2 regions of the Variovorax sp. J2P1-31 genome follow, and region 2 is predicted to be linked to the other one. Evidence: riboswitches for the same ligand, from Rfam matches in the RefSeq annotation. Region 2 holds a riboswitch; the other holds the start of a gene.
What was found. Region 2 has a riboswitch for manganese ahead of mntP (manganese efflux pump MntP). Riboswitches for the same ligand answer to the same signal wherever they lie in the genome.

Region 1: linked by a shared signal. The riboswitch ahead of QTI20_RS27240 (TMEM165/GDT1 family protein) and the one ahead of mntP (manganese efflux pump MntP) in region 2 are both predicted to bind manganese.

The regions. Positions count from the first base shown of each region.
Region 1 is NZ_JASZYA010000004.1:367,291-374,564, forward strand. Features, by position in the region: gene QTI20_RS27225 (IMPACT family protein) at 1-561, opposite strand, end outside; gene metW (methionine biosynthesis protein MetW) at 566-1,150, opposite strand; gene metX (homoserine O-succinyltransferase MetX) at 1,147-2,313, opposite strand; gene QTI20_RS27240 (TMEM165/GDT1 family protein) at 2,440-3,003, opposite strand; yybP-ykoY riboswitch at 3,014-3,194, opposite strand; gene rbp (RNA-binding regulator) at 3,443-4,006, shown strand; gene QTI20_RS27250 (SDR family oxidoreductase) at 4,095-4,874, opposite strand; gene lptC (LPS export ABC transporter periplasmic protein LptC) at 4,883-5,524, opposite strand; gene QTI20_RS27260 (KdsC family phosphatase) at 5,521-6,072, opposite strand; gene QTI20_RS27265 (KpsF/GutQ family sugar-phosphate isomerase) at 6,072-7,073, opposite strand; gene QTI20_RS27270 (monovalent cation:proton antiporter family protein) at 7,180-7,274, shown strand, end outside.
Region 2 is NZ_JASZYA010000004.1:597,036-604,309, reverse strand. Features, by position in the region: gene QTI20_RS28315 (LysR family transcriptional regulator) at 1-643, opposite strand, end outside; gene QTI20_RS28310 (SGNH/GDSL hydrolase family protein) at 696-2,132, opposite strand; yybP-ykoY riboswitch at 2,320-2,494, shown strand; gene mntP (manganese efflux pump MntP) at 2,505-3,074, shown strand; gene QTI20_RS28300 (M48 family metallopeptidase) at 3,092-3,934, opposite strand; gene QTI20_RS28295 (AmpG family muropeptide MFS transporter) at 3,972-5,339, shown strand; gene QTI20_RS28290 (beta-ketoacyl-[acyl-carrier-protein] synthase family protein) at 5,433-6,656, shown strand; gene QTI20_RS28285 (beta-ketoacyl synthase chain length factor) at 6,653-7,274, shown strand, end outside.

The DNA.
Region 1 (7,274 bases), 230 kb from region 2:
TTGGGTGAGATCGTCGATGCGCCGCACCAGCGCGTCGGCCTCGGACTCGACCACGCTGAACTGCAGCGCGACCAGCGTGCCGTGCGCGACCGCCCCCAGCGTGGCGCCGGCCGCGGCCAGTTCGCGCCGCAGCGCGCCTTCCAGCGCATAGGGCACGGCACAGCAGCAGGCGCGCAGGCGTTGCAACGGCAGCTTGGCCGCGCCCAGCAGGGCCTGCGCCACGGCATCGGTGTAGGCCCGCACCAGCCCGCCCGCGCCCAGCTTCACGCCGCCGAAGTAGCGCACCACGGTGGCGAGCACGCCTTCGAGTTCCTGGTGGCGCAGCACCTCGAGCATGGGGCGGCCGGCGGTGCCGCCGGGTTCGCCGTCGTCGTTGGCGGCCGACTGGCCGCCGGCCATCAGCGCCCAGCAGACATGGGCCGCGCCGGGATGCTGCGCGCGCAGCGCGGCCACGACCTGCAGCGCGGCCTCGCGGTCGGCCACCGGCTGCACGCAGCCGATGAAGCGGCTCTTCTTGATCGAGAGCTCGCTGTGCACCGCGCCGGCCAGCGTCTGCGCCACGGCCTCAGGCGCGCTCGAACTTGAAGACGGCGGTGCTGGCGCGCGCGTTGGGCAGCCAGCGCACCTCGCGGTCCTGCTGCAGGCCGAAGGCATCGAGCACGCGCAGCCGGTTCTTCTGCGCCAGCACCTCGAAGTCCTTGAAGGTGCCGACCCGGATGTTGGGCGTGTCGTACCACTGGTAGGGCAGCCGGCGCGTCACCGGCATGCGGCCGCGCGCGATGCTCAGGCGGTTGGGCCAGTGCGCGAAGTTGGGGAAGGCCACGATGCCGATGCGGCCCACGCGGGCGGTCTCGCGCAACATCACCTCGGCATTGCGCAGGTGCTGCAGCGTGTCGATCTGCAGCACCACGTCGAAGGTGGCGTCGTCGAACATCGCCAGGCCTTCGTCGAGGTTGAGCTGGATCACGTCGACGCCGCGGCGGATGCACTGCAGCACGTTGCCGTCGGCGATCTCCACGCCGTAGCCGGTGCAGCCGCGCTCGCGCTGCAGCAGGTCGAGCAGGGCGCCGTCGCCGCAGCCGAGGTCGAGCACGCGCGCGCCTTCGGGCACCAGGCGGGCGATCAGGCGTTGGGTGTCGAGATCGCTCATGCTGCGGCTCCGGCGAGTTCGGCGGCTACACGCTCGAAATAGGAGCGCACCACGCCCATGTAGCGCACGTCGTCGAGCAGGAAGGCATCGTGCCCGTGCGGCGCGTCGATCTCGGCGTAGCTCACGCTGCGGCGGTTGTCGAGCAGCGCCTTGACCAGCTCGCGGCTGCGCTGGGGCGAGAAGCGCCAGTCGGTGGTGAAGCTGACCAGCAGGAACTTGGCGCTGGCCCGCGCGAAGGCCCGCGTCAGGTCGCCGCCGTATTCGCGCGCCGGGTCGAAGTAGTCGAGCGCGCGCGTGATCAGCAGGTAGGTGTTGGCGTCGAAGTACTCGCTGAACTTGTCGCCCTGGTAGCGCAGGTAGCTCTCGATCTGGAACTCGACCTCCTGCGTCGAGTAGCGGTAGGCGGTGCCGGCGAGTTCGCCCTCGACCGCGCTGCGGAGTTCGCGGCCGAACTTGGCGTTCATCACGTCGTCGCTGAGGTAGGTGATGTGGCCGATCATGCGGGCGATGCGCAGGCCGCGCTTGGGGATCACGCCGTGTTCGTAGAAGTGGCCGCCGTGGAAGTCGGGGTCGGTCACGATCGCGCGCCGCGCCACCTCGTTGAAGGCGATGTTCTCGGCCGTGAGGTTGGGCGCGCTCGCCACCACCACCGCGTTGCGCACCCGGTCGGGGTACTGCAGCGTCCACGACAGCGCCTGCATGCCGCCCAGGCTGCCGCCCATCACGGCGGCCAGCGTCCGGATGCCCAGCGCGTCGAGCAGCCCGGCCTGGGCGTCGACCCAGTCCTCGACCGTGACCACCGGGAAGTCGGCGCCGTAGACGCGGCCGGTGGCGGGGTCGGTGTGCATCGGGCCGGTCGAGCCGAAGCAGGAGCCCAGGTTGTTGACGCCGATGACGAAGAAGCGGTCGGTGTCGAGCGGCTTGCCCGGGCCGATCATGTTGTCCCACCAGCCCTCCGACTTGGGCTGGCCGGCGTAGACGCCCGCCAGGTGGTGCGAAGCGTTGAGCGCATGGCACACCAGCACTGCGTTGCTGCGCTCGGCGTTGAGCGTGCCGTAGGTCTCGTAGGCCAGCATGTAGTCGGCGAGCGACGCACCGCTGCGCAGGGGCAGCGGCCCCGGGAAGGACATCGACTGGGAAACGGCTTCGAGGGTGGAAGACATGGACAAAGAAAAACCCGGCCTCGCCAAAAAACGAGCCGGGTTCGGCCACGGTCTTTAGCTGAATTTGTTAAGCGCCCGCAAGCTGTAGCAAATCGGCGCTCTGGAAGTATAGCCCCGGGACAGGTTTCACCAACCCACGATCATGACGATGCCCAGCACCAGGAAGATCGCGGCCGAGAGGCCGTGGACCAGCTTGATGGGCACGCGCCGCATGATGCGTTCGCCCAGGAAGACCACGGGCGCGTTGGCCAGCATCATGCCCAGCGTGGTGCCGGCCACCACGCCGACGTAGTCGTGGACGAAGCGCGCCGCGAGCATCACGGTGGCGATCTGGGTCTTGTCGCCCATCTCGGCCAGGAAGAAGGCCACGACCGTGGTGCCGAACACGCCGAAGTGCGAACGCACGCCGGTATCCTCCTCGTCGAGCTTGTCGGGGATCAGCATCCAGGCCGCCATCGCGATGAAGGAGGCGCCCAGCAGCCAGCGCAGCGTGGTCGGGCCGAGCCATTGCGTGACGAAGGCGCCGACCGCGCCCGCGAGCGCGTGGTTGACGATGGTGGCGGTGAAGATGCCCAGCACGATGGGCCAGGGCTTGCGGAAACGCGCCGCGAGGACCAGGGCCAGGAGTTGGGTCTTGTCGCCCATTTCCGCCAGGGCAACGATGCCGGTGGCGACGAGAAAAGCTTCCATGATGAACGTGGGTTCCTTGGGCCGAAGGACGCAATTGACCATGCAGCGCCTTCGGCCAAATTCCGAAGCTGCATGGTCAAAGGTCTCGCCAAGTTCCTACCGTTTGCGCCATGTCCCGTGTGGGGCAGGACAAGTCTGTTGACGCAAACCCTTCTCGCGATGGAAGGCGGCTACTCCCCAATGACCCGGAAATTGTAAACGTCCGCCGAACCCCATTTGTGAGCAAGCACTTGCTTTCTCTAAATTTGCGCGGGGCTTGCGTTCAGGCGCAAATCCTGTTTTCAACTTCGATATTTCACCCATAATGCACGAGCCTCCCTTTAAATTTCCCCGGGGGGCAACTGGGTGATCGGACAGTTTCGCGCGGCTCGGAATGCTCTCCGGGCTGGTGCTTTCGGGACTCCATCGCTTTCATTGATGTGTTTATAGGAGTCCCTCAATGGGCAACAAACTGTACGTCGGCAACCTGCCATATTCCGTCCGCGATGGCGATCTCGAGCAGGCCTTCGGCCAGTTCGGCGCGGTCACCAGCGCCAAGGTCATGATGGAACGCGACACCGGCCGCTCGAAGGGCTTCGGCTTCGTCGAGATGGGCAGCGATGCCGAGGCGCAAGCCGCCATCAACGGCATGAACGGCCAGCCCCTGGGCGGCCGCAGCGTCGTGGTCAACGAAGCACGCCCGATGGAAGCGCGCCCGCCCCGTAGCGGTGGCGGCGGCTACGGTGGTGGTGGCGGCGGTTACGGCGGCGGCGGCGGTGGATACGGCGGCGGCGGTGGTGGCGGCTACGGTGGTGGCGGCGGTGGCCGCAGCGGCGGTGGCGGCGGCTACGGCGGCGGCGGTGGTGGTCGCAGCGGTGGCGGTGGTGGCGGTGGTGGCGACGGCGGCTTCCGCAGCCCCTACGGCGCAGGCCCGCGCGGCGGCGGCGGCCGCAGCGGTGGTGGCGGCGGCGGTTACGGCGGCGGCGGTGGCGGCTACGGTGGTGGCGGCAACGGCGGCTACTGAACCCACGCGTTCACCCCCCCCAAAAAAAAAGCTCCTTCGGGAGCTTTTTTCATGGCCGGTCGCACCCGGCGGAGAGGGACGGGAGCGACTACTCGCCGCGCCGCCGTTTGCGGCCCCGGCCCTGCACCGCGCGGTCGAACAGCGCGTTCGGCAGCAGCCGCATGAGCTTGGCGACCACGCCCATCTGCCAGGGAATGACGCGATAGCTGTGCCCCGCCTCGATGGTGCGGAAGGCCCGGTCGGCGAAATCCTCGGCCTGCATCAGGAAGGGCATGCCGTAGCGGTTGCCCTGGGTCAGGGGCGTGTCGATGTAGCCCGGGCAGACCGTCACCACCTTGACCCCGCTCGCACGCATCTCGCCACGCAGGCTTTCGCAGTACGCGACCACACCGGCCTTGCTGGCGCAGTAGGCGCCATGGCCGGGCAGGCCGCGGATCGCCGCCACGCTGCCGATGCCGACCAGCCGGCCGCTGCCGCGCGCGGCCATCGCCGCGACGAAAGGGTGGAAGGTGGCGGCCAGGCCGATGTTGTTGACGGCGAAGGTCTGCGCCAGCACGTCGAGGTCGGCGCGGTCGGCGGTGTCCATGCCCACGCTGATGCCCGCATTGGCGATCACCACGTCGGGCAGGCCCTGGCGTTCGATGCAGCGCGCGCCGACGGCGGCGATCGCGTCGACCTGGGCCACGTCGGCCCCGTAGATCTCGCAGCGATCGGCGGCGATGCCGCGTGCCGCGACCCAGGCCTCGATCTCGGCGGTGCGGCGCGCCACCAGCGCCAGCCGGTAGCCGGCGTCGTGGAAGCGGGCGGCCAGCGCCTGGCCGATGCCGCTCGAGGCGCCGGTGATGAAGACGAGCGGCGCGCCGGCCATGCCGCCTCTCAGCGCGCCGGCCGCATCGCGGCGGGCGAGGGCATGAGCTGGCCGCGCACCCGCCCCTGCAGGTTGGCGACACCGCTCAGGTTGTCGTAATCCAGCGTGTCGGCCGTGAAGCGGTCGGTGCCGCGGATCAGGGTGACGGGCTGGTTGGAGGTGACGCGCTCGGTGTCGAGGTAGGCATGCAGGAATTCGCCGCGGAACTCGAGGCGCGGCACGGCGCGCCCGCTGCTGCCGGTGGCGGCCTCGCGCACCACGACCGCGTTGCCGAACAGCTGGATCTCCGAGCCGTCGCCGTTGGACAGGCCGCGGTTGGCGGTGGCCTGGGTGACCAGTCCTTCGGGCGAGATCGCGCGCATGCGCACCTGGTCGACCTCCATCGTGTCGTTGTCCGGATAGTGCCGCCCCTCCTTGCCGAACAGCTCGCTGCGCAGGTCGCCGCTGGGCAGGAAGTTCTTCACCACGAAGCCGCGCATGAAGTAGTCCGGATCGTGCGTGGGCGCCTCCTTGACGGTGGGCTCCATCAGCTTGGGCGCGTTGCGCACCAGCCAGTAGGTGCCGAGCGCGAGCAGGGCGGTGAGGATGACGGGAAGGTAGATCGTGACGCGGTCGATGGCGTCGCGCAGCAGCAGCCGCGGGGCCTTCATGCGGCCGGTCCCAGGACGGCGTCGAGCAGGCGGCGGTAGTGGCCGCCGGCGGTCAGCAGCAGGTCGCAGAATTCGCGTGCCGCGCCTTCGCCGCCGCGCGCCGTGGTCACATGGTGGACCCGGGCGCGCACCTCGACGTGCGCATTGGGCGGCGCGGCCGCGAAGCCGACGCGGCCGAGCACCGGCAGGTCGGGCCAATCGTCGCCGATGGCGGCGGCCTGCGCCCAGGAGAAGCCGAGCTGCGCCAGCATGGCTTCGGCCGCGGGCAGCTTGTCCTCGGTACCGTAGCGCACATGCACGATGCCCAGCGCCTCGAGCCGCACGCGCAGCGGCTTGGAGTCGCGCCCGGTGATCACCGCAGGCTCGATGCCGGCCTTGCGCAGCAGCTTGAGGCCGTAGCCGTCGAGGATGCTGAAGCGCTTGAGCGTCTCGCCGTCCTCGCTGAAGAAGACGCCGCCGTCGGTCAGCACGCCGTCGATGTCGAAGAAGGCGATGCGCACGTCCTGTGCGGCCAGCAGGGTCTCGGGCGTGAAGCGGGCCGTCGTCATCAGATGACCTTGGCGCGCATCAGGTCGTTGATGCTCAGCGCACCGACCAGCACGTTCTGCGCGTCCACCACCAGCACGCTGGTGATGCGGTGCTGCTCCATGAGTTCGGCGGCCTCGACGCCCAGCGCCTCGGCGCGGATGGTGCGCGGTGCGCGGTGCATCACGTCGGCCGCGCTGAGCGAGCGCAGGTCGGCGCCGGTCTCGATCAGCCGGCGCAGGTCGCCGTCGGTGAAGATGCCCTGCACGCGGCCGTCGGCGTCGACCACCGCGGCGGCGCCCAGGCCCTTGGAACTCATCTCGCGCATCAGCTCGCTGAAGCCGGCGCTCGGCGCGATGCGCGGCACCTGCTCGCCCGAACGCATCAGGTCGCTGACCAGCGTGAGCAGCTTGCGGCCCAGTGCACCACCCGGGTGCGAGCGCGCGAAGTCCTCGGCGCCGAAGCCGCGCGCATCGAGCAGCGCGACCGCGAGCGCGTCGCCCATGGCCATCTGCGCGGTGGTGCTGGCGGTGGGTGCGAGGTTGAGCGGGCAGGCCTCCTTCTCGACGCTGCTGTCGAGCACCAGGTCGGCGTGGCGCGCCAGCATCGACCCGGCGCCGCCGGTGATGGCGATCAGCGGCACGCCCTGGCGCTTGACCACCGGCAGGATGGCGGCGAGCTCGTCGCTCTCGCCGCTGTTGGAGATCGCGAGCACCAAGTCCACCGCCTTGATCATGCCCAGGTCGCCGTGGCTGGCCTCGGCCGGGTGCACGAACATCGCGGGTGTGCCGGTCGAGGCCAGCGTGGCGGCGATCTTGCGGCCCACGTGGCCGCTCTTGCCCATGCCCATCACCACGACCCGGCCGCGCACGGCCAGGATCTTGTGCACGGCCTCGACGAAGCTGGGGCCGATGCGCGACTTCAGGCCCAGCACGGCGGCGGCTTCGATCTCGAAGGTGGTACGTGCCCGCGCCAACAGCGTCTCGGGGTCGGCCGCGAAGGCCTGGGGGGGGCGGGTGCTCATCGCCCGGATTTTATCGGTCGGACGCCCCGCGGACCGCGCCGCGCCGCCGCATGGCCTTGCGAAGCCCTGGATGCGCCGTGTGCATGGCCCTTGCTAGCATCGGGTGATGTCCTCCCTCGATCTCACGCTGTTGTACCTGCTGGCCGCGGTGATCGGGGTGGTGGTCTGCCGTTCGCTCAAGCTGCCGCCGATGCTGGGCTA
Region 2 (7,274 bases):
GCCGCTCCAGCCAGGGGTGCAGCAGCCAGCGCACCGAGAGGTCGGCGCTGGGCAGCAGCATCGGATGGCGCGCGCAGTCGTTCAGGCCGACCGTGCGCCGTGCGGCCAGCGGGTGCTCCGGCGTCATCACCGCGCCGATGGCGAAACGCCCCACGGCCATCTGCGTGAGCTCGGCCCGGCGCGGGAGCGAGAAGCCGATGGCCGCGTCGGCCTCGCCCTGGGCCACAGCGGCGGCCATCGCGCCGGAGCCGCTGGGCCGGGTGATCACGCGCACGCCCGGGTAGCGCTCCATCATCGCGGCCAGCACGCCGGGCAGGAAGGCGGCATGCAGGCCCTCCACCGCCCACAGCGTGACCTCGCCCTTGCGGATGCCGCGCAGCGCGTCGATCTCGCTGTCGACCCGGCGCGCGTCCTGCAGCACCATGATCACGTGGCGGGCCACCACCTCGCCCGCGGCGGTGAGCTTGAGCCCCTCGGGCAGCCGGTCGAACAGGGGCGAGCCGATCTGGTCCTCGAGCTCGAGCAGCTGGCGGTTGACCGCCGAGGACGCGATGTGCAGCCGGCGCGCCGCCTCGCGGATGGAGCCGGCGCGCCGGATCGCATCGAAGTACGACAGGGCACGGGCATGCAGGCGCAGGGTCATGCCGGGGATTTCAGCACGGATGCCCGGCGGCCGGCCCGCCGGGCGCGGCGCCTCAGAGCCAGCCGCGCGCCGCCATCTTCTCCAGCACATGCCTGGCGAGCAGCGCGTAGTAGTAGGGCGTGGGGTGCACCTCGTCGGCATAGGCGTAGTGGCTGACGTCGCCCGCGTTCAGGTTCGAGGCATTGCAGACCAGCGAGCTGCCCAGCGCGTTCCTGCCCTGCGACATGTCGCAGGCCGTGTCGGTCACGTTGCTGAGGCCGTAGGCGACGGGGTGGGCGACCGAATCCTGGTTCAGGGCGTAGACGTCCACCAGCAGCACCCGGGCCTCGCCGCCCAGGGCGGCGCTCAACTGGGCGTTGAAGGCCTGGCCCATGGCCGCGATCAGGGCCTGGACCTGCGGCGACTCGGCGCGCCCGGCCGGCGTCGAGGCGACGTCCGGCAGGTTGTTGACGGTCACGAACTGCGCGCCGTTGGCCAGGATCTGGGTCTTCACCAGCGTGGCCAGTTCGGCACCGGCCGCGGCCAGCGCGGACACGAGTTCGGGGCCGTGGGTCGTGACGTAGTCGGCGCCCGCGGCCTGGCCGGCGGCCGTCGCGTCGGCATTGGCCTGCGCCACCATCGGCCCGTAGACGGCGGGCGAACCCACCGTCGCATTGCCCGGCTGGTCGGCCGCGGCACCGATGGCCGCCTGCGTGATGGTGGCGAGCGTGGCGCCCGGCGCGGCGCTCGCGCCCTGGATGGCCTGCGTGATGGCCGCGGCCGCCGCACCCGGATCGGTGGCGTTGGCGGCCAGCTTGGCGACCAGGCTGGCGAAGTAGGCCTGCCGGCCGGCCGCGTCCCCGGCCGACGTGGCCGCGGCATCGAGTTCGGCCAGCTGGAACAGCACGTCGTTGCCGCCGGCCATCACGAAGACCATGTCGTCCGGCTTGAACCGGCCGCCGGACACGGCCAGGTGGTTGGCGATCTGCTGGCGCACGGGCACGGTCAGGCCGCCCAGCACGCTGCCGGTCAGCTTGTGGCTCGGTCCGATGGGGTTGCTCACGCGCGAGCCGCCCTGGGCGTAGCCGTAGCAGCCCGCATGGGCCACCACCGGCACCGAGAAGCCCTGCGACGCGTCGCCGTCGAGGCCGGTCTGCGCCGCGCAGGGTGCCGGCAGATTGAAGCGGGCGGCCGTCAGCTCGGTCCAGTTGCGGCCGGTCAGGGCCGGATCGATCGCGGTGTTGTCGCCGTTGATGGTGAACTTGCCGCCGCCCAGGGCCTTGACCGTGCCCACCGCGTAGCTGCCGACATCGGACAGGCTGTCGCCGAAGGAGATCTGGGCCCCGAAGGCGGGCTTGGGCGCGGGCTCCGGTTGCGGCGAAGGTGCGGGGGCTGGCGCGGGGACCGGCGCGGGCGCGGGTGCCGGCGCCGGTGCGGCACCGTTGTCGCCGCCACCGCAGGCGCTCAGGAGGGACAGGGCCAGCAGGGCCGCCAGGTGCAGTTTGCGCATGAAGTCTCCGTTTTTTCGAGTCGCGGCAACACGGGCCGCCGCTCGCCGACGGGTGGCCATCGGTCCTTGTGCGGCCCATTCTCGCATCGCCGTAACAGAAAGTGACAGCGCCGTTTCACGCCGTGCGCGCCGCCGGTCAGACCGTGCACCCGCAGGGGCATCGGCCGGCGGTTATGCTCGGCGCTCTCCTATGGGGAGTAGCCGGCTTCCGCCTTTTTCGTGGAAGCGCCTGCGTCAACACACTCGGCCCGCCTCGCGGGCTGTGGCGCCGGCAACCTTTCGGGTTGGCGAGACCATCGGCGTGCCAGCACGACAACAGGTCGGGCAGTGGTGGCGCGCCGTTGCGTTCGCCCGGCCGGAAAAAGACCCCCGATGAATTTCGTCTCCATCTCGCTGCTGTCGCTGGCGATGTCCACCGACGCCTTCGCCGCCGCCGTCGGCAAGGGCACGGCCCTGCAGAACCCCCGTTGGCGCGAAGCGCTGCGCACCGGCGCGATCTTCGGCGTGATCGAGGCGCTCACGCCCCTGGCCGGCTGGGCCCTGGGCCTGGGCGCCGCCAGCTACGTCAAGGCCTGGGACCACTGGATCGCCTTCGTGCTGCTGGGCGTGCTGGGCCTGCGCATGGTGTGGGCCGGCTTCGCCGCGCCGGAGACCGAGCAGCCGGACAAGCCCGAGCGCCACGGCTTCTGGCTGCTGGCCGTGACCGGCTTCGCCACCAGCATCGACGCCATGGCGGTCGGCGTGGGCCTGGCCTTCCTCGACGTCGACATCCTGCCGGTGGCCGCGGCGATCGGCTTCACCACCTTCCTCATGGTGACGCTGGGCGTGATGGTGGGCCGGGTGCTGGGCGCGGTGGCCGGCAAGCGGGCCGAGATCATCGGCGGCGTGGTGCTGTTCGGCATCGGTACCGCCATCCTCTGGGAGCACCTGGCCGCGGGCTGAGCCCGGCCCGGCGGCCTTCAGCCGCGCTTCGCCGCGCGGTACAGGCCGTCGACCTTGGGCACGTTGGCTTCGAGGATGCGGATGCGGTCGGTGCCGCTGGGATGGGTCGAGAGAAAGTTCAGCCCGCCCTCGTTCTTCGAGGCCGCGGCCATCTTGGTCCAGAGCGACACCGAGGCCCGCGGGTCGTAGCCCGCGCGCGCCGCGAGCTCGAGGCCGACCAGGTCGGCGTCGGTCTCGTCGCCCCGGCTGAACTTGAGCGTGAGCAGCTGCGTGCCGGCCTTCGCCACCATGTTGCCCACCTCGCCCAGGCCGAACAGCTGCGAGGCGATCGACAGCGCCGCGCCCGTGCCCGCGCTCTTGGCCATGCGGGCACGCGCGTGCTCGCGTAGCGCGTGCGCCATCTCGTGGCCCATGACCATCGCGACCTCGTCGTCGCCGAGCTTGAGCTGGTCGAGGATGCCGGTGTAGAAGGCGATCTTGCCGCCGGGCAGGCAGAAGGCGTTGATCTGCTTGCTGCCGATCAGGTTGACCTGCCACTTCCATTGCGCGGCCCGCGGGTTCCAGCTGCCGACGAAGGGGATCAGCCGCGCGGCGATCGCGCGCAGGCGCTGCAGCTGCGGATGGCCGTCGGGCGCCAGCGCGCCCTGGGCCTTGGCCTTGGCCAGCAGCTCGCCGTACTGCTGCACGCCGGCCTGCTCGACGGTGTCGGCGGGCACCAGGTTGCGCGCCATCGAGGACTGGCCCACGTCGACCTGCGCCAGCACCGGCGCGGCCGAGACGGCGGCACCGGCCCCCGCGAGGCGCAGAAAGGCGCGACGGCCGTGCCAGGGACCCAGAAGAAGCTCGCAGCGTGAACACATGCGGGAATAATAAGCAGCCATTCCGATCGCCCCCTCAATGTCCCCACCCACGGCTGCCGAAGCTTCCTCCACCGCTCCCCCCGAGGCACCGCTGTCCTGGCGCGACTCGCTGCGGGTCTACCTCGAACCCGCGACGCTGCGCATGCTGGCGCTGGGCTTCTCCGCCGGCCTGCCGCTGCTGCTGGTGCTGGGCACGCTGAGCTTCCGGCTGCGCGAGGCCGGGGTGGCGCGCACCGACATCGGCTACCTGAGCTGGGTCGGGCTGGTCTATGCCTTCAAGTGGGCCTGGGCGCCGCTGGTCGACCGGCTGCCGATCCCGCTCTTCACCCGGCTCATGGGCCGGCGCCGCAGCTGGCTGCTGCTGGCGCAGGCGCTGGTGATCGCCGGGCTGGTGGGCATGGCGCTGGCCGATCCGCGCGCCGGGTTGCGGCCGCTGGTGTGGTGCGCGCTGCTGGTGGCCTTCGGCTCGGCCACGCAGGACATCGCGCTCGACGCCTTCCGCATCGAATCGGCCGAGACGCGCAAGCAGGCGGCGCTGGCCGCGGCCTACCAGACCGGCTACCGCATGGCGATGATCTGGGCCGGCGCGGGCGTGCTGTGGATCGCGGCCTGGGCCGAAATGTCGGTGGCGGAGGCCGCCACCACCGGCTACCAGAACGGCGCCTGGCGCATCGCCTATTTCGTCATGGCCGCCTCGATGGCCGTGGGCATGCTGACGGTGCTGGTGTCGGCCGAGCCGGCGCGGCGCGTGCTGCCGCCGGCGCGCAACACGGCCGAGTGGCTGCACAGCGTGCTGATCGAGCCCTTCGCCGACTTCATCCGGCGCTACAAGTGGCAGGCCGCGCTGATCCTCTCGCTGATCGCGATCTACCGCATCAGCGACGTGGTGATGGGCATCATGGCCAACCCCTTCTACGTGGACATGGGCTTCACCAAGGACGAGGTCGCCACGGTCAGCAAGATCTACGGCGTGGTGATGACGCTGGTGGGCGCCTTCGTCGGCGGCGTGCTGTCGATGCGCTTCGGCGTGATGCGCGTGCTGATGCTGGGCGCGGTGCTCAGCGCGGGCAGCAACCTGCTGTTCGCCTGGCTGGCGATGCGCGGCCACGACCTGGGGCTGCTGGTCTTCGTGGTGTCGGCCGACAACCTCGCGGGCGGCATTGCCTCGGCGGCCTTCATCGCCTACCTGTCGAGCCTGACCAACATCAGCTACTCGGCCACGCAGTACGCGCTGTTCAGTTCGCTGATGCTGCTGCTGCCCAAGTTCCTGGCCGGCTACTCGGGCGTCTTCGTCGACGCCTACGGCTATTCGGCCTTCTTCGTCGCGACCGCGGCGCTGGGCCTGCCGGTGCTGGTGCTGGTGGCGCTGGCGGCGCGCTGGCAGCGGGCCGGCGACGGCGGTTGACCGGGGGCACGGGGCATTGGCCGACGCGGCGGCGCCACGGCCGCTGCTAGTCTGTGGCATCGTTCACGCTTCGCCACTTCCCAGCCCACCACCGTGCCGTCCCGCATCCCTCCCCTCCAGATCAGCGCGTACACCGCGACGTCGGCCGTCGGCGTCGGCAAGACGCCGCTGCTCGACGCCCTCGAAAACTCGCGCAGCGGGCTGCGGCCCAACGACTTCGGCGACCTGCCGGCCAGCGGCCAGCGCCTGCCGACCTGGATCGGCCGGGTCGACGGCCTCGAAGCCCTGACGCTGCCCGAGTCCCTGGCTTCCTGGGACTGCCGCAACAACCGCCTGGCCTGGCTGGGCCTGCAGGCCGACGGCTTCGCCGAGGCGGTGGCCGCGGCCCGCGCCAAGTACGGCCCGGCGCGCGTGGCCGTGATCCTCGGCACCTCGACCTCCAGCATCGGCGAGACCGAAGCCGCCTACACCGAACTGACGTCCGACGGTGGCTTCCCGGCCGCGCAGCAGCGCCCGCTGGTCCACACGCCGCATTCGCTGTCCATGTTCGTGCAGGCCGCGCTGGGGCTCGAAGGCCCGTCGGAAACCATCTCGACCGCCTGCTCCTCGAGCGGCAAGGCCTTCGCCTCGGCCGAGCGGCTGATCCGCCTGGGGCTGGTCGATGCGGCCGTGGTCGGCGGCGTCGACACGCTGTGCGGCAGCGTGCTCTACGGCTTCAATTCGCTGGAGCTGGTGTCGCCCCAACCCTGCCGCCCTTTCGACGCGGCGCGCGACGGCATCAGCCTGGGCGAGGCCGCGGGCTTCGCGCTGGTCGAACGTGCCGCCACCGACGCGCCCGCCGATGCGCTCTACCTGCTGGGCTACGGCGAGGCCAGCGACGCCCACCACATGTCGACGCCGCACCCGCAGGGCGCGGGCGCCGAGCGCGCGCTCGACGACGCGCTGGCGCGTTCCGGCCTCGGCACCGACGACATCGACTACATCAACATGCACGGCACGGCCAGCACCAAGAACGACGAGGTGGAAGGCGCGCTGATCACGCGGCGCTTCCCCGAAAGCACGCACGCGAGCTCGACCAAGGGCTTCACCGGTCACACGCTGGGCGCGGCCGGCATCGTCGAGGCGGCCATCAGCCTGCTCTCGCTCGAGACCGGCCTGATGCCGGGCACCGTGAACACCAGCGTGCTCGACACCGACTGCGGCCCGCAGATCAAGCTGCAGCCCGCGCGCGGCGAGGTGAAGTACGCCCTGTCCAATTCCTTCGGCTTCGGCGGCAACAACTGCGCGCTGATCTTCGGCAAGGGAGCCGCCGCATGAGCACGCCCACCCTCTACATCGAAGGCCCGGCCTTCTGGGCCCCCACCCTGCCCGGCTGGGACATCGCCCGCGCGGCCTTCAACGGCACCGGCGCGCCGGTCGACCCGCCGGCCAAGCGGCCCGCGCCGCAGGTGCTGGCACCGGCCGAGCGCCGCCGCGCGCCCGACACCGTGGCGCTGGCGCTCGAAGTCGCGGCGCAGGCCGTGGCAGCGTCCGGCCGCGAGGCCAAGGACCTGCCCTGCGTGTTCGCCTCGGCGCACGGCGACCTGGGCATCAACGACTACATGTGCGGCACGCTGGCGGCCGACCCGACCATGCTGTCGCCGATCAAGTTCCACAACTCGGTGCACAACGCCGCGGTGGGCTACTGGACCATCGGCACCGGCTGCATGGAAGCGAGCAACTCGGTCTCGGCCTTCGAGGCCACCTTCGCCTCGGCGCTGCTCGAAGCCGCGGCCCAGTGCGCGGCCGACGACCAGGCCGTGCTGCTGGTGGGCTACGACATGCCCGCCGTCGGCGCGCTGGCCTCGGTCACGACCAGCCGCGGCCTGCTGGCGGCGGCGCTGGTGATCGCGCCCGCGCGCACCGAGCGCACGGTCGCGGCCTTCGACTGGTCGC